DNA from 2 places in the Pseudoalteromonas sp. P1-30 genome. Region 2 is predicted to be linked to the other one. Evidence: predicted binding sites of a transcription regulator. Region 2 holds the regulator's gene; the other holds the start of a gene.
What was found. Region 2 encodes FliA, which starts transcription of late flagellar genes. Its sites were predicted from a motif close to CTAAAGNTNNNNNNNNNNNNGCCGATA; they were not measured.
Positions count from the first base shown of each region.

Region 1: a site for FliA is predicted at 1,656-1,682, ahead of AN395_RS18750 (DUF5610 domain-containing protein). Genes of this name have one in related genera too.

Region 1 covers NZ_LKBC01000022.1:473-4,401, reverse strand. Annotated here, with positions in the region: gene AN395_RS18760 (thiol:disulfide interchange protein DsbA/DsbL) at 1-382, shown strand, start outside; gene trmA (tRNA (uridine(54)-C5)-methyltransferase TrmA) at 449-1,546, opposite strand; gene AN395_RS18750 (DUF5610 domain-containing protein) at 1,712-2,851, shown strand; gene murI (glutamate racemase) at 2,917-3,714, shown strand; gene AN395_RS18740 (hypothetical protein) at 3,677-3,929, opposite strand, start outside.
Region 2 covers NZ_LKBC01000005.1:79,418-93,743, reverse strand. Annotated here, with positions in the region: gene AN395_RS10800 (chemotaxis protein CheW) at 1-322, opposite strand, end outside; gene AN395_RS10795 (chemotaxis protein CheW) at 347-1,129, opposite strand; gene AN395_RS10790 (ParA family protein) at 1,133-1,903, opposite strand; gene AN395_RS10785 (flagellar motor protein MotB) at 1,916-2,881, opposite strand; gene AN395_RS10780 (flagellar motor protein) at 2,887-3,651, opposite strand; gene AN395_RS10775 (chemotaxis response regulator protein-glutamate methylesterase) at 3,644-4,789, opposite strand; gene AN395_RS10770 (chemotaxis protein CheA) at 4,841-7,069, opposite strand; gene AN395_RS10765 (protein phosphatase CheZ) at 7,085-7,852, opposite strand; gene cheY (chemotaxis response regulator CheY) at 7,868-8,251, opposite strand; gene AN395_RS10755 (RNA polymerase sigma factor FliA) at 8,293-9,003, opposite strand; gene AN395_RS10750 (MinD/ParA family protein) at 9,030-9,890, opposite strand; gene flhF (flagellar biosynthesis protein FlhF) at 9,883-11,358, opposite strand; gene flhA (flagellar biosynthesis protein FlhA) at 11,381-13,492, opposite strand; gene flhB (flagellar biosynthesis protein FlhB) at 13,683-14,326, opposite strand, start outside.

The sequences.
Region 1 (3,929 bases), on a different contig from region 2:
CGATCCAGAAAACCAACAAATGATGAGCCAAGCGCTAGCCACTGCGGAAGTACTTCCCCAAAAAGATAAAATTGTTGCGGCTATTTTTAATCACATTCACACTAAGCGCGCTAAATTTAACGAGCTTGCAGATGTAAAAGATGTGTTTGTAGCGCAAGGTGTTGATGGCGATAAGTTTGATAAACTATACAAAAGCTTCTCGGTACGTACATTAAGCTCTAAAATGAAGCGCGACCAAAATTATTTTAAAGAAAAAGGCGCGCTACGTGGCGTACCAACCTTTATCGTAAATGGTAAATACAAATTAAATCTAGGCCGTGAGTCTGGTATTACCGCGCCAGAAGATATTAGTAAATTAATTAACTATTTAGCGAACAAGTAAGGTTTGCTAAAACAAAAAAAGCTCCGTAAGGAGCTTTTTTTATGGAAGTGATTTAAATTTAACTCACTATTTTCTTTGTAAGAAAACACCCGATTCTATGTGATGCGTATAAGGGAACTGATCAAATATCGCAAAGCGCTTAACATTATGAGTACGGGTTAAATGATCTAAATCGCGCTCAAGCGTTTCTGGGTTGCACGATATATAAATAATGTTCTCGTAGTTGGCTACTAAGTCACAGGTAAGGGTATCCATACCTGCGCGTGGAGGGTCGACTAAAATAGTTTGGCAATCGTAACTTTTTAAATCTATCCCCTCTAAACGCGAAAAGGTACGTTCGCCATTCATTGCCTGGGTAAACTCTTCACTCGACATACGAATTATATCTAAGTTATCTACCTTATTTTTAGCAATGTTGTATTGCGCTGAATGTACAGAAGACTTAGATATTTCAGTAGCCAATACGCGATTAAACGAACCCGCCAATGCAATAGAGAAATTACCATTCCCACAGTAAAGCTCCAGCAGGTCATTACTCAGTGGTTTACATAAGTCTTGTGCCCACTCCAGCATTTTTATATTCACTTTAGCATTAGGCTGCGTAAAGCTATTTTCTACTTGTTGATAAATAAGCTCCTGGCCGTTTACGGTTAAACGCTCAGTAACAAAATCATTGCCTAGTACTTCTTTTTGTTTGCGCGCACGACCAATAAAGTCAATATTGTATTTACTGCTCAGTTTTTCTTTCAGGGCTTTTATTTCAGTTAGCCACTGATCATCGAGTGGTTTGTGATAAAGCAAGCTTACTAAAATCTCGCCACTTAATGACGATAAATAATCGATTTGAAACAGCTTACGGCGTAATACTTCACACGACTTTAAATTATCAATCATCACCTGCATAACTTCACCAACTAATGGCGCGGCAGGGTCAAAGGTGTCGACGCGAATTTTTTCTTTCGTGGCCTGATCAAACATAATATGAAATAGATCATCCCCATCGTGCCATACTCTAAATTCAGCACGTTGGCGGTAGTTAATTGGCTCTGAGCTAAACACCTCTAACGCTTGCACACCAAATCGCTTAAATTGCGACGTAATACGCTGCTCTTTTTCATTTAGCTGCGTATCGTACTGTGTGGTATCTATTTTAATCACTGCCATTAATGCTACTACCTTATCTATGAGATCTATTTATCGGCGCTATTGTAGGGAGCGAGCAGTATTTGTCTAGTTTTGCTGATAATAAAGTTGCTGTTTTTTTAAACATGCACTTTAGTTTTGTCACTATTAGCCGATAATAAGCTAAGTACGTAACGGAGGTGGATCATGAAAATCGGTAATTATGGCTATACGCCAAACAACAACGTAAACAAATTCAGTAATAAAGAGGCGCTACAGCAGCCAACTATCCAATCTCCGCAAGAAAGTTCATTACAGCGAGGCAGAGAACTTGCTGCAAAAGTGCTTGGCGACAAAATGGCAGAGCAACTAGGTTTACCTGTTGAGCAAAAACAAGCCGATAAACCTTTATTCGATTTTGATGAAATAGTAAAAAATGTACTCGACTTTGTATCTGGCGCAGTTAATAAAGCCAAAGCCAATGGTGCCGATGACGATAAATTAAAAAATATGTTAGATGATGCGCGCACAGGTGTTCAAACCGGTATAGACGAAGCGGTTGATGAGCTAAAAGGCACCGGTGTATTTAACGAAGAAATGCAAGAGGGCATCGACAAGTCAAAAGAAGGCATTTTTGAGGGGCTTGATGAGTTTGAGCAAACCCTATTTAACCCACAAGCGGCCAGTGTTAGCGTAAGCCAAGCACAATATGTAAGTATGAGCAGCAATGCCGAGTATAAGTTTACAACGGCCGAAGGTGATGAGGTCAGTATTAGCTTTGCTGATGCATATGAGTCTCAAACAGCGAGCGGGTATCAACAAAGCAATAACAGCGAATCGTTTGCCAGCTCATCGTCGCAATCTCGAGAGCTGTCTTTTTCAATGTCGGTTAATGGTGATTTAAACGAGCAAGAGCAAGATGCCATTAACGCCATGATGGAAGAGCTACAAGGTGTAAGTAAAACATTCTTTAGCGGTGATTTGGATGAAGCATTTGAAAAAGCACAAGAACTGAGCTTAGGCAGTGAGCAACTTGTTGCATTTTCAATGGACCTTCGACAAACAAAAACAGTCGCTACCGTTAAAAGTTATGAGCAATATCAGCCAAACCCAACAAAAGAGGTAGTCGATGCGATCGCACCTTTTAATGACGATCTAAAAAATGCATTTGATAAAGCATCGCAACTAGGCCTACAAGATCAGCTTGCCGGTATTATAGAGTGGCTAAACCAAGATCAAGCAGCGGTCGATCAGCTAGTTGATTACACACAGGCAATGTTTGAAAACCTAAACCAATTAAATTCAGCGGGCGATGCACTCGACGCGCTAAAGTCTGAGCAAAGCTAAACTACTTTCTTTTATAAATATCTCATGGCAAACTGCCGTTCTTAATAAACAGTAGGAACCAAAGTTTGTCAGCCCACATAATGGTATTTGATTCAGGTATAGGTGGCACCACCGTGCTTGAGCATATTCAAAAGCGTATTCCAGATGCACAGTACAGCTACTTTATGGATAATTCGTTACTCCCTTATGGCGCGCAAACCCAGCAAACTATTATAGGGCGTTTATGCTCACTCATTTATTTTATTGAGCAAAACGCGCTTAATGTCGACCTTATTGTTATAGCCTGCAATACAGCCTCTACATCAGCCTTGAGTGAAGTACGCAAAATTACATCAATACCTATTGTAGGCGTAGTGCCAGCAATAAAGCCTGCTGCTGAAGTAACTCGCACAAAGCACATCGGCTTATTGGCAACCCCCGCCACAGTTGCAAGCCCCTATACTCATACATTAATAAAAGAGCATGCCAGCAACGTAACAGTGAGTTTATATAGCAGTGTTGAGCTGGTGGCATTGGCAGAGCAGTTATTTTTCACTCAGCAGCTAGATACACTCAAACTGCATAAAGAGCTTACGCGTTTGCGCATTAACTCAGATATAGATGTACTTGTACTAGGTTGCACACATTTCCCAATTCTTAGCGATGCTATACAAGCGTACTTTAATAACGCAGTGCAATTACTCGATTCAGGCGTGGCCATTGCTAGCAGAGTAAACTACCTACTAGAGCAGCATAACTTTGGAAATAAATTTACAGACAAAAAAAAGCCGCTGCAATATTATGCAACGGCTGATGTTTTGAGTAATAAGCTAGCTATAAAGCACGTTACACTGATTGATCCGTCTCAGTGCGTAAAGAGCTAGAATCATCTTCTTGTTTTTGTTTTGCCTCACGTACTTTTAAAGTACGCTGTTGGAACTCACTATCGTTTAACTTAGCAATTGCATTGTCTGCATCTGCCTGTGCCATTTCAACAAAACCAAAGCCACGACGTTTGCCAGTATTTTTATCCTTTAATAGGCGCACGTTGAAAACTTTACCTTGTTCTTCAAACAAAGCGCGAACAACACCTTCATTT
Region 2 (14,326 bases):
CACTATCAGCTAAAATACCAATTACTTGCTCTTCTGCTTCAATAATTAAAATGCGAGAATTATCAGTTGCATCCGCAGCAGGCAAACCAAAGCGTGCACGAGTATCAATAACAGTGACTACGTTACCACGTAAATTTATAATGCCAATAACGTATGAAGGTGCACCAGGTACTGGGGCAATTTCGGTATAACGTAAAATTTCTTGCACCTGCATTACGTTTACGCCATACGTTTCTTCTTCAAGCTTAAACGTTACCCACTGTAAAATTTCATCGTTGTTATCTGCGTTTTTATTCGCTGATAATAGTCTATCTTCGCTCATGCTGTTACCCCGTAATGGTCGTTACTACTGACGGCTATCTAAGCCTTTTTCTAATAGTGCATTTAAATTATCTACATCTATTAAAGCACACATTTTTTCTTTAATAACACCGGCAAGCCAAGGGCGTTTGCCACTGTTTTTTCGCCATTTTACATCTTCTTTACTCAATGTAATGTTATTTATTAACTTTTCAGCCAATAAACCCCAGTTGCTATCGCCTAAGGTTATTAAATACTGATAATTAAGAGAGGCCTCTAACTTTTCATCGTACTTTTCAGGCATTACCCAACGGGCAGTATCAACTACGTTTAGCTTTTCATCTCTATTAAGCATAACGCCTTTAAACCACTTTGGCTTACCAAATAAATGATTTACTTCACCTAATTGATGAATTCCTCCAAGCGCTTTCAAAGGAACTGCCAATGTTAAACCAGCCACTTCAAAAAACAGAGCCTGAAATTCACCTTCAAAGTAATCTTCTTGGCTATGTAATAAAGGAGCAGGTTCTGTACTTAACTGAGTTTGCACCTCAGCTGTCTCTACTGGCTCAGGCTCAATAGGTGCAGGTGGCGAAATAGTGGCATCAGCCTCGCTATTACTCTCTTTTACTTGCTCAGAATAAAGCTGCTCGGTTACTTTTAATTGCGCTTTGGGCTTTAAAAGTACTTCGTCGTTTTGTAAGGCACTAGGTACTTGCTCAAGTAGCTTTGCTACAGGCTCAAGGTTTTCCTCAGGTTCGTCTTCGCATAATAGCGCCCCTAAGTATTGAGTCATTACTTTTTCATTAGCAAATAATTGCTTACTCATTCATTAACCTTGTCCAATTAAATAATCTAATAACGCTTTATAAGCGTAAACCCCACGCGAACGTGGGCAAAACTCTATGGGTACCTTTTGTGCAAGGCTTGCATCTCTAAACTTTGTATCAACGGGGATCACCCCTGGCCATACTTTATCTTTATATGTATTTTGTAACGTTTTGTAGGCTTCAAGCGACGCTTTAGTGCGCTTATCATACATAGTAGGGATTATAGTATATTGGTACTGTTTCGCTTGAGAGCTTTGCATTAATTCCATAGTGCGCATCATTCTATCAAGCCCTTTGAGCGCCAAAAACTCAGTTTGCACAGGCACTAAAATACGTTCGCTGGCGGCTAATGCGTTCACCATTAAAACACCTAAAACGGGCGGGCAATCAAGCAGCGCATAATCGTAATGTTCACTAATTTTTGCAAGTGTTTTTTTTAAAATTAAGCCCATTCCCGTTTTATTGCCCATGCTTCTATCGAGGGTTGCTATAGCCATCGTCGCGGGCAATATATCCAGGTTTTCCATGGTAGAGGGGCACAATGCTTGAAGTACTTCTTCACTTTGCATTGAGGTGCCGCGGGCAAAAATATCGTACACACTGACTTCTAAATCTTCAGAATCAATACCAAAATAGTACGTTAGTGAGGCGTGAGGGTCGGTATCAATGAGTAATACGCGTTTACCTTGCAAGGCCAAAATACCAGCAAGACTGACAGCCGTTGTGGTTTTACCTACACCGCCCTTTTGATTTGCTACTGTCCAAATCTTCACATTAAGTCCTAATTACTGTTCATTGCGCGTGGTGATTCTGATGCCACCATGAGGTAAACGAATTATTTTAATAGAGTTATCATCAGAGGGAAGTTCGACCTCTGGCTCAGGCGCAGCTTGTTGCACTTGCTCATCAGGCTCAGCTTCATTTTCGGTGGTTTGTTGTACTAAGCCATACTTAGAAAGCGCAATAACAACTTTACGATTCTCTGCTCGACCCGCTGCGGTGTCGTTATCGGCAAAAGGTGAGTATTGCCCATACCCCTCGATTGCCATTCGCGCTGGGTTAATTCCTAACGTTTCTAATTCAACTAAAATAGAGGTCGCCCGTGCAACTGACAACTCCCAGTTAGAGCGAAACATTTCATTGCGAATACTTTCGTTATCTGTGTAACCTCTTACCCTTATGTAGTTATCTACTGGGGCAATAATATCTTTTACAATTTTTACGACTTGCTTAGCTCGCGCGTGGGCCACAGAGCTACCACTTGAGAACAGCATTCCTGAACTTAGCTCAATAATAAGCCAATCTTGGTTGAGCTCTAAACTTGCTTCTCCATCACGAATTTCATCAATAAGTGCTGAATGTAATTTAGTTAACAGACTATCGAGTGGTTTACCTAAATGTTTTTGTTTTATATTGCTGGTATCACTATGTCCATCTAGCAGCTCTGGGCCAGACTCCTGTTTTTGAATGCTCTCACCGTACAATAACTCTTGCTCTGGGGTAACACGGTCAGTAAGTAGCCCTTCGCCTGTCACGCCCTCACCTTGTTGCGATTGCTGCCTTGCTGATTTGTCAAAAACCTGTTCTAGGGAGTCTGAGAGGATTTGAAAGCTTTCTTCTTTATTTATGGCAATGGCATACATAACCACAAAAAAGGCAAACATAATGGTCATATAATCAGCATAAGAGACTAACCAACGTTCTGTATGTTGATTTTTTTCAGCTGATTGACGTAAGCGCCGGCGTAACATAAAAGTTACTCTACCACGACATTAGGGCGCTCTGTGCGATAAGCTTCAAGCTTTAATTCTATGTTAATAGGACTTTCGCCAAGGCTTATAGCAATCACCCCTTCGGCCATCATTTCATGGTAAAGCATTTTTTGCTCTACTCGCTGCTTAAGCTTATTGGCCATAGGTAAAAATAATAAGTTAGCTAAACCCACCCCATATATTGTTGCAATAAATGCGGTGGCGACCCCTGCGCCTAGCTTTTGAGGGTCGGTAATAAATGACATTGCTTGAATAAGACCAAGTACAGCCCCTAAAATACCTATAGTTGGGCTATATCCGCCCATGGCTTCGTACACTTTACTTGCTTCAAGTAAGCGGTCTCGTTCAAGCATTAAATCTATTTCTAAGGTGTCGCGTAGCTTTTGCTCCGAACACCCATCTACTAGTAAACTAAGCCCTTTTGCTGCATAAGGATCTGGGTGACTAAGTGCCTCTTTTTCAAGCGCTAAGTACCCTTCCTGGCGAGCTTTATGCGACCACGTTTTAATTTGCTCTATGGCTTGCTCAATATTGTATTGAGGTGAAAAAAACACCCAATGGCTCATGCTTAGCGTTTTTTTAAAGGTGCTTGTGGCCGTTTGCAACATAACAGCCCCTAAGGTGCCGCCAAGTACAATAATAAGTGCAGGGCCATTAAATAACGCCGTGACAACGCCACCCTCTAAAGAGTAACCAATCGCTATAGCGCCCAGCGCAATGATTAACCCTAAAACAGAGAGCTTATCCACAACCAGTCTCTCTTTTTATTCTTGCTGCTACGTCGTTTAACGCTAAATGCTCAGAGGCAAGCCCAGCGTTGGCAATAGCTTGAGGCATACCGTATACCACACAGCTTTTTTCATCTTGCGCCCAAATGGTTGCGCCAGATTGCTTAAGCATTCGCGCGCCATCACGTCCATCAGCGCCCATGCCGGTTAAAACAATAGCAAGTACGTCTCCTTGGTAGCTTTTAGCAACACTTGCAAAAGTAACATCAACGCTTGGTTTGTAGCTTATTCGTTCACTATTATCTTCAAATACACGCAACGTTTTGTTACCACTTCGCCCCTCTACCATCATTTGCTGTCCACCAGGTGCTAAGTAGGCTGTGCCGGCTTCTAGCCTGTCACCTTGTTGCGCTTCTTTAACGCGTATTTTGCAAAGGCTATTTAAACGTGCCGCAAACGCAGGCGTAAATGCTGCCGGCATGTGCTGAATTAACAAAATAGGGTGTGCAAAGTTAGCAGGTAATTGGGTTAATATGGTTTGTAAAGCAACTGGCCCGCCAGTTGAAGTGCCAATAGCCACTATTTGATAGTGTTTACCGCTGGCACGCGTGGGCATACTGGGTGTAGTTCTTGTCTGCACTGGGGCAGCACGTTGAAAGCTTCTATCAGGTTGTTTAAGCGATGAGCTTGTTGTGGCAAGTTTGCTTGCAGGTGGAGCAGTTGTCTTACTTGATGTTAATGGCCTAACAGGGCGTGGAGCACGCCTGCGACCAATTTCCTTCACTTTGGCTTGTAATAACTTGATTGCATCTTCGTTATTTCGTGCAATGTCTTCAAACTTTTTCGGTAAAAAGTCCATAGCTCCGGCATCAAGTGCATCTAAAGTTGCGGTTGCACCGTCGCGGGTTAATGAAGAAAACATAAGTATTGGCGTTGGGTTACTCGCCATAATTTCTTTTACTGCGCTAATACCATCAAGCACAGGCATTTCTACATCCATGGTGATCATATCTGGACGTAACTGCGCTGTTTTTTCTACGGCTTCTCTACCGTTAACAGCAAAACCTATTACTTCGATACCGCTGTCTTGTTCAAGGATTTCGCTTACTCGACGGCGAAAAAAACTGGAATCGTCAACAACTAAAACTTTTACGGCCATTGCGCTCTCTTATTAAATTTATGTGTAGGCATACACAGGTATGCCTACATTTTATCCTGCGTAATGCTTAAGCATATTAGGTACATCCAGAATCAGCGCAATACCACCGTCAGATGTAATTGTTGCACCAGCCATTCCTGGCGTACCTTGTAATAACGCATCAAGAGGCTTAATAACAACTTCTTCTTGGCCAATTAATGAATCAACCACAAAGCCAACTTGCTGAGTACCTATTTGTACAATTACCACATGACCTTGCGCTTTTCGCTGAGAACAATCAGCACCTTTAACTAGCCAATGCTCTAAGTAAAATAGCGGTATCGCTTTTTTACGAACAATAATTGTAAGCTGACCATCTACAACATTGGTTTTGGTTAAATCTAAGTGGAATATTTCACTCACACCAGCAAGTGGTAACGCAAACGTTTGCTCACCAACAATAACCATCAGCGTAGGTAAAATAGCCAGTGTTAATGGTACTTTTATTTCTAAAATAGTCCCTACGCCCAACTCTGACTGTATACTCACAGAGCCATTAAGCTGCGTAATTTTAGTTTTTACTACATCCATGCCTACGCCACGGCCAGAAATATCAGATATCTCTTCTTTGGTCGAAAAGCCTGGTGCAAATATTAAGTTATACGCTTCTGTATCTGATAAGCGACTTGCCTGATCATGGTCAATAACGCCTTTACTGATCGCTATTTTTTTCAGTTTTTCCGCATCCATACCTGCACCATCATCTTTAATGGTTAACAAAATATGGTCGCCTTCTTGCGAAGCCGATAATGTAACGTTACCGGTTCTAGGCTTACCCGCAGCTTCACGCGCTGCTGGCATCTCAATACCATGGTCAACTGAGTTTCGTACTAAATGCACCAACGGGTCGGCCAGTGCCTCAACTAAGTTTTTATCTAAATCGGTTTCTTCACCTACAAGCTGTAAATCAATTTCTTTATTTAAGCTACGGGCTAAGTCACGTACTACGCGAGGGAATCGGCCAAACACTTTTTTGATAGGCTGCATTCGCGTTTGCATTACTGCACCTTGAATATCAGCAGTAACCACATCAAGATTTGATATCGCCTTACCCATCGCTTCACTGTCTGTATTGGTCGCTAAACTGACCAACCTATTTCGTACTAATACCAACTCGCCAACCATATTCATTATTTGATCTAAACGCTTTGTATCAACACGTACTGTGGTTTCAGCAGGTGGAGGCGTAGCTTTTTTAGGTGCAGCGCTACTCGCTGGTTTTTCAGCCACTTTAGGTGTAGGCGCAGCGGCTTTAGCCGCCGGAGCTTGTTTTGCTGCAGGTGCTGGCGTAGGCTTTTCTGGCGTAGGTTTTGCTGGCGTTTGAGCTACAGGTGCAGCCTTAGGTGGCTGCGGTGCAGGTGTGTCAGCTTCTTTTGATTCTGGTGCGGCGCCTTTACCATGCAGTTCATCAAGCAGTGCTTCAAATTCATCATCGCTGATTTCATCATCACCGCTATCATTTGTAACAGCCGCTGGTGGTGCTGTGTGCTTTACTTCTGGCTCACTGCTTGAAGTATCTCCTGCAACTGGACCAAAACTACCTACACCGTGTAATTCATCTAATAAACTGTCAAATTCATCATCGGTAATATCTGAACTTGAATCTGGCTCTGCACTTGCACTTGGTTGCGACACCGGGCTTTGGCCTTTGCCGTGTAACTCATCGAGTAAGCTTTCAAATTCATCTTCTGTAATTTCGTCAATTTGCGTGCTATCTGCTGAAGGGCTTGAACCTGCCACATCAAATAGTTCATCAAATGCAAATGGGTCTTCATCATCTGTTGCGCTAACGGGAGCTCCGGGTTCTTGTTCAACAACTTCGGGGGTTGTTTCAGTAAGCTCGTCATCCGTAGGCGGTTGGCCAAGTTTATGAAGGGTTTCTAATAATTGAGGGTCTGCTGGGTCTGGCTGTTCGCGGTTTTGAATAGTGGCAAACATTTCATTAATGGTATCTAGTGCTTGTAAAATCACATCCATTAATTCTGAATTAACGGTTCTAACCCCTTGGCGTAAGAGATCAAATACGTTTTCAGCACCATGACAGGCATCAACAAGCTCAGTCATAGCTAAAAAGCCTGCTCCCCCTTTTACGGTATGAAAGCCCCTAAAAATAGCATTTAGTAACTCAGTATCTTCTGGGTTATTTTCTAGCTCAACTAACTGTTCAGATAAAAGCTCTAGGATTTCTCCGGCCTCTACAAGAAAGTCTTGTAAAATATCTTCATCGACTTCAAAGCTCATGCAGTTACTCTCCTCTTAGAAGCCCAAACTTGATAATAGGTCATCGACCTCGTCTTGGTCAGATACAACATCATTTCGCGACTCTTTATCAATAATAGGGCCTTCAGGACCTGCTAATGTTTGTGCGGCAACCTGTTCTTCTGTTTCTTGTTGTTCTTTACTTTCAGCAATGCTGTCATCTTGTGCAGCAAATGCTGTTAAAAGGTGGATTAAACTTTCTTCTACTTCTCTGACTAATTCAATTACACGGCGGATAACCTGGCCGGTTAAATCTTGAAAATCCTGCGCCATTAGTACATTAGTCATTAAAGTTTGCAACTCATCGGTTTTATGATGAGAGCTGTTCATAAACTTGTCGATGCTGTGGCATAAGGTTTTAAACTCGCCCAGCTCTATTTCGCGGTTCATAAGCCTATCCCAAGTAGGCTTAATATGTGCAATTTCATCTGCTAGCTGCTGCGCAATAGGGAGGCTTGCTTCGACCGCATCCATTGTCTTATTAGCTGCATTTTCTGTCATTTCCATGACATAGTTTAAGCGCTTTTTCGCATCCGGAATTGCATCAGTGGTTAAATCGGTTAAACGCGTATCAAGTTCAAAGCTTTTAAGGGCTTCGTGTAATTGGCGTGTTAACTTACCTACTTCAGCAAAAAGCTGCGATTGCTCTTGAGAGGCAGTATCTAAAATTAATTGATCTGCTTTATCTTGCTCACCATTTTCTAAAAAAACGACGAGCTGACGAGCTTGTTCTAAAGTAATTTGAGGCGCAGCTGGTGCTGACATAAGCCTCTCCTCTCATTAACCTAAGCGTTCAAACACTTTTTCTAATTTAGTTTTCAAAGTACCAGCAGTAAATGGCTTAACAATATAGCCATTAACACCTGCTTGCGCTGCCGCTATTATTTGTTCTTTTTTAGCTTCTGCCGTCACCATTAAAACCGGAATATGTTTTAATTTTTCGTCAGCTCTAATGGCTCTTAGCAAGTCAATACCCTGCATGCCTGGCATGTTCCAATCGGTTACAACAAAGTCAAAAACCTGATTTTGCAACATAGGTAATGCTGTAGAACCATCGTCAGCTTCTTGAACATTCGTGAACCCTAGGTCACGCAACAGATTTTTTATAATACGTCTCATTGTAGAGAAATCATCAACAACAAGAATTTTCATGTTTTTATCCAAAACATCCTCCGGTGAGGTCTTAACCTATAATTTACTTACTACTAGTTTATCCAGTCATTGATTTTTGCTTTGAGCTTAATCATCGCCTGACCATGTATCTGACTTACACGCGATTCACTTACATCGAGTATATGCCCAATTTCTTTTAAATTCATTTCATCGTTGTAATACAAAGAAAGCACCATTGCATCTCGCTCTGGTAAAGACTTTATTGCCTCTAACAATGAATTATTAAACCGTTCATTTTTAACATTATTAAATGGTTTGTCTAGCGCTAAATCTTGACCTGCAGGGCTAATAACATCTTCATCTACCCCTAGGTCTTCTATACCAAGCACTTTACTGGAATTAACATCATTTAAAATATGATGGTATTCTTCTAGCGAAATATCAAGTTTTTCAGCTACTTCAGTATCTTTTGGTTCTCTATTTAAGCTATTTTCTAATTCTGTGATAGTTTCGGCTACTAATCGGCTTTTACGGTGCACCGAACGTGGTGCCCAATCCCCTCTGCGCATTTCATCAAGCATAGCGCCGCGAATACGAATACCAGCAAACGTTTCAAAGCTTGCCCCTTTACTGGCGTCAAAGTTTTTTGAGGCCTCGATAAGGCCAATCATTCCCGATTGAATTAAGTCATCAAGCTGAACGCTAGGAGGAAGACGAGCTATTAAATGGCACGCCACTTTTTTGACAAGCGACGCGTGCTTTTCAACAATCACATTTAAATTTTGTGTTGATTGATATCCCATAGCTCTTTTCACCGATGTTGTCATAATCAGCCGTTTACTAGCTTCTCAATGAAAAACTCTAAATGTCCTGAAGGTTGATTAGGTATAGGCCATTTTACTGCTTTTGTCGCTAATGTTTTAAACGCGACTGCTGCTGGTGAATTAGGGAAAAGATCGACAATTACTTTTTGTTTACGCGTAGATTTACGCATATTTTCATCATATGGAATAGTCGCAACAAGCTCCATAGACACATCTAAAAAGCGGTCTGTTACTTTAGAGAGCTTTGCAAAAAGCTCTTGGCCCTCGCGCATACTGCGCACCATGTTTGCAACAATTTTAAATTTATAAACGCCATGTTCGCGGCTAAGTACTTTAATAAGCGCGTAGGCATCAGTAATAGAGGTCGGCTCGTCACACACCACCACCATGACATCTTGCGCTGCACGAGAAAAACTCAGCACCATGTCAGAAATACCAGCGGCGGTATCTACAATTAAAATATCAAATTCGGTATTAAGCTCACTAAAGGCACGAATTAACCCAGCATGCTCAGATGGGGTTAGCTCCACCATACTTTGCGAGCCTGATGTAGCAGGCACGATTTTAATACCGCCTGGGCCTTCAACTAAAATCTCGTCAAGTTCGCACTCGCCTGAAAGGACATGAGATAAGTTTTTTTCAACACGTAGTCCTAGCATTACATCACAATTAGCTAGGCCTAAATCGGCATCTAATACTAATACACGATTACCCTGCTGCCCTAAAGCAATAGCAGTATTTAAAGAGACATTGGTTTTACCCACCCCTCCTTTACCGCCGGTGACAGCGATAACTTTTACGCCGTTGTTGTTGTTTTGACTCATTTTGCGCAGGCCGCTTGCTTGATCTAATACTGTGTTAATCATACATCCCTACTGTGCTTGGCGCCACTGCTTGGTGCCTTGAATGTTGTGCTTTTGCTCTTTTTAAATACAATTGCTCAGCTTTTTTTACTAGTTTTTCAGCATTTGCAACGCGAATATCTTCTGGTACACGCTGACCATTAGTAAGATACCCTATTGGAAGGCGATTTTGAATCGCTATACTAATAATCTCACCTAAACTTAATGATTCATCTAACTTAGTGAAAATACAACCGCTTAGCTGAACCTTTTTAAAATGTCTTACGGTTTCTTGCAGTACATTTATTTGTGCTGTGGCACTTAATACTAAATAACTACGTATATCTACTCGCTGGTTGCGCATTAACGTATTTAATTGCTCTGTAAGGCGTAAATCACGTTGGCTCATACCCGCTGTATCAATTAATACTAGACGCTTATTGCGTAAATGATATAAAACTTCAGCTAATTCATTGGCATCTTTTACTTGTTTAACACCACAACCAATAATACGACCATATGTTGCAAGCTGCTCATAAGCACCAATTCTGTATGTATCAGTGGTGATTAGGGCAACTTTGTCGGCGCCATACTTTTGTGCGCCTAATGCGGCAAGTTTAGCTACTGTGGTTGTTTTACCTACACCAGTAGGCCCAACAAGGGCGTACACACCTCCTTGGCGAAGAATTTCGTTATTGGTGGTTTGCATTTGATCTTCAACCATTTGCAATAATGCTTTCCAACCTTGCTGACGCGATACGTCATCTGGAATAAAACACGCCATTTGCTCTGCAACGTCTTTATCTATTCCCATGCCAACTAAACGGTCAATCATGCATGCACGTGTAGGGTCGCGACGTGCCATATCTTGCTGCATTAAACCCGATACTTGGTGTTCTAATAACTGGCGAATTGCGTTCATTTCATCACGCATCGCGCTCATTTGGGCGCTTTCGTTGTTATTAGCTTGACTACGCGGTGCAACCGGCGCATCTAACTCGTCAAAGTCTTGATCTAAGTCATCAAAGCCTAGGCTGTCTGCTTGGGTTTGCATGCGTTTTGGCGCTTCATTTTCGCGTGCAAACATATTTGTCGTACGTGGCTGTGCTGGCTCTTGGTAATGCTCAGACGTATCAATACCTGATTGCGAAAACATAGAGGCTAGCTCAGGAGAGCGAGGGCGTGGCGACTGGCGCTCTAATAAAGCTTGTAAGCTATCTGCTACTTTTGCTTGTGGCTCAGGTTGCGCACGCTTAGGCTCTGGCTTTACAAAGTTATGAGTAGGCTGTTGCACGGCTCTTTGCGAAGCAGGCGCTGCCTGTGGTTGTGCTGCGGCTTTAGGGGCTGCTTTGTCGTAATCTACTGCGGCAACAATTTCTACACCATTAGCGAGTTTTTTGTTCGACATAATAACGGCATCAACACCTAGCTCATCTTTAACTTCTTTCAGTGCGGTGCGCATATCTTTGGCAAAAAAACGTTTAATCTTCATGGTTCAACCCCTGTTAAAATCTTTATTGTTGGCCTACTGAGCTGACAATCTTGATCTGTCTTTCATCTGGTACCTCTTGATAAGACATCACCCTTAAACCCGGTATGGTGTACTTAACAAAGCGAGATAACACAGTGCGTAACATTCCTGACGTTAGCAATATTGAAGGTTCTCCGGCCATTTCTTGATTCTGATGCGCTTCGTTTAATGATGTTTGAAGTCGCTCAGCAAGGCTTGGTTCTATTCCGGCACCTTCGTCGCCTGCATTTTGTAATGACTGATGCAACATCTGTTCCAACTCAGGCGCCAAGGTTATGACAGGGATTTCTGATGACATTCCCACAGCGTCTTGAACTATTAAACGGCGCAGCGAAATACGCACTGCAGCTGTTAAAACATCGGCATCTTGACTACGTGGGCCGTACTCTACAAGGGTTTGAACAATAGAGCGCATATCACGAATAGCCACCCCTTCGTTTAATAAATTTTGCAGTACTTTTACAACGGTTGTCAGTGGTAGTACTTCTGGCACTAACCCTTCTACTAAACGTGGATGGCTTTTAGCTAACATATCAAGCAGGTTTTGAACCTCCTCATGCCCTAGCAATAATGCGGCACTGTTAGTTAATAACTGGCTAATGTGGGTGGCTACCACAGTGGCTGAGTCGACCACGGTGTAACCTAGTGACTGTGCTTCGTCTTTTTGATCAGGCTTTATCCATACCGCATCTAGGCCAAATGCTGGGTCTTTGGTTTCAACCCCTTTAATAGGACCAAATACTTGCCCAGGGTTTATGGCCAGTTCATCGCCATGTTTGAGTTCGCCTTCACCACTTGAAACCCCCATCATGGTAATACGGTACGCATTAGGGTCTAACTCTAAGTTATCGCGAATATGTACAGGCGGTACTAAAAAGCCAAGCTCCTGAGATAGCTTTTTACGCACCCCTTTAATTCGGTTGAGCAGCTCACCACCTTGAGATTGGTCAACAAGCGGAATAAGCCTGTAGCCAACTTCTAAGCCAATAACGTCAATTTGTTGTACATCGTCCCATCCAAGCTCTTTTTGCTCTTGCTTGTTTGCAACGCCAGTACCGGCAACGGCACCACTTTCAGCCTCTTGGGCTGCTAGAGCAGCGGCTTTTAATTTTTGCTGCTGAGTAAAGTAAGCTAAGTAGCCAAGTAGTGCGCCTAAACTTAAAAAAGCAATATGAGGCATACCCGGAACCAACCCCATAATGATTAAAATACCTGAGGCGATAAATAATGATTTTTCGTTACCTAATTGGGCTTTAAATTGCTCACCCATGTTATGTGATTCGTTTTGGCGAGTAACAACAATAGCAGTACCAATAGAGAGCAGTAATGAAGGAAGCTGCGCCACAAGGCCGTCACCAATGGTAAGTAAAGTATATACTTCCATTGCGCGGCTAAAGCTCAAGTCGTGTTGGATCATGCCCACAAATAAGCCGCCAACAATATTAATAATTAATATCACGATACCGGCAATGGCATCGCCTTTTACAAACTTACTCGCCCCATCCATAGAGCCGTAAAAGTCGGCTTCGCGGGTTACTTCACTGCGGCGCTCACGTGCTTGCTCTGCACTAATAAAGCCAGCGTTTAAGTCGGCATCAATCGCCATTTGCTTACCCGGCATAGCGTCTAACGTAAAACGAGCCGATACTTCAGAAATACGCCCTGCACCTTTGGTTATTACTACAAAGTTTATGATGATCAGAATTAAAAACACCACTAAACCTACCGCGTAGTTTCCGCCAATAACCACTGAGCCAAACGCTTCAATTACCTTACCAGCCGCATCGCCCCCGTTGTGACCCTCAAGGAGCACCACGCGTGTACTGGCAACATTTAGGGCTAAACGCATAATTGTAGCGATTAACAATACCGCCGGAAACATACCAAATTCGAGGGGTTTCATGGTGTAAACAGTCACCAGTAAAACAACTAAGGCAAGGGCAATATTAAATGAAAATAATATATCAAGAAGAAATGGCGGCAGCGGTAAAATAACCATACCCAGCGCTGCAAGTACTAATAGCGGTGTGCCAACACCTTTGGCATACTCTTTTTTATCTTTGTTAAGTTGTTGTAATACCGCTTTAAAATCCATAACTCTACAATTCAATAAATTGACACTAGCCTGAAATTGCAATAACTATTCCAAGTATAGAGTCAGCAATAGATTCATTGAGTATTGATGCAAAATTTAAAGCAAGTGAGAGACAAGAGCGTATGGGCTTTATGGTTTGAATTTGCAGCCCCGTGTTGATATTTATAAAGTGTGGTTAGCTCAACACACTCTAATCGTATTTGAAGTCATCAGGTATGGGCAGTTTAGACTTAAGCGGAATAGGTCGTTTACCACGCCCTTTTTTAAACCGTTTAAGCTGAAATACATAGGCTAAAACTTGTGCGACAGCGGTAAATAGCTGATCTGGGATCTGTTGGCCTATTTCGGCGGTATGATAAAGCGCCCGCGTAAGCATAGGAGATTCTACAATCGGTACTTCGTTACCTTTGGCTATTTTACGAATTTGCATAGCCATTTCATCTATCCCTTTGGCAAGTACAATCGGTGCACCTGCTCGCTCAGTATCGTATTTTAGCGCCACAGAATAGTGAGTAGGATTGGTTACAATTACGTCGGCATCGGGGACATCTTGCATCATTCTTCGCTGCGACATTTGCCTTTGTGTTTGCCTTATTCGCGCTTTAATTTGCGGATCACCCTCTGAGTTTTTGTACTCGTCTTTGATCTCCTGCATTGTCATTTTAAGTTGTTTGTTGTGGTTATAACTCTGATAAGGCGCATCTATTGCGGCAATAATCACCAAAGTGCACGACAACCCTAAAAACATCCACGAGAGTATTTCAAGGGCATGAATTATATTACTAGGTGCGCTTTCAATACTTAAATGCAAAATTTCATCAAAAAAAGTTTGAA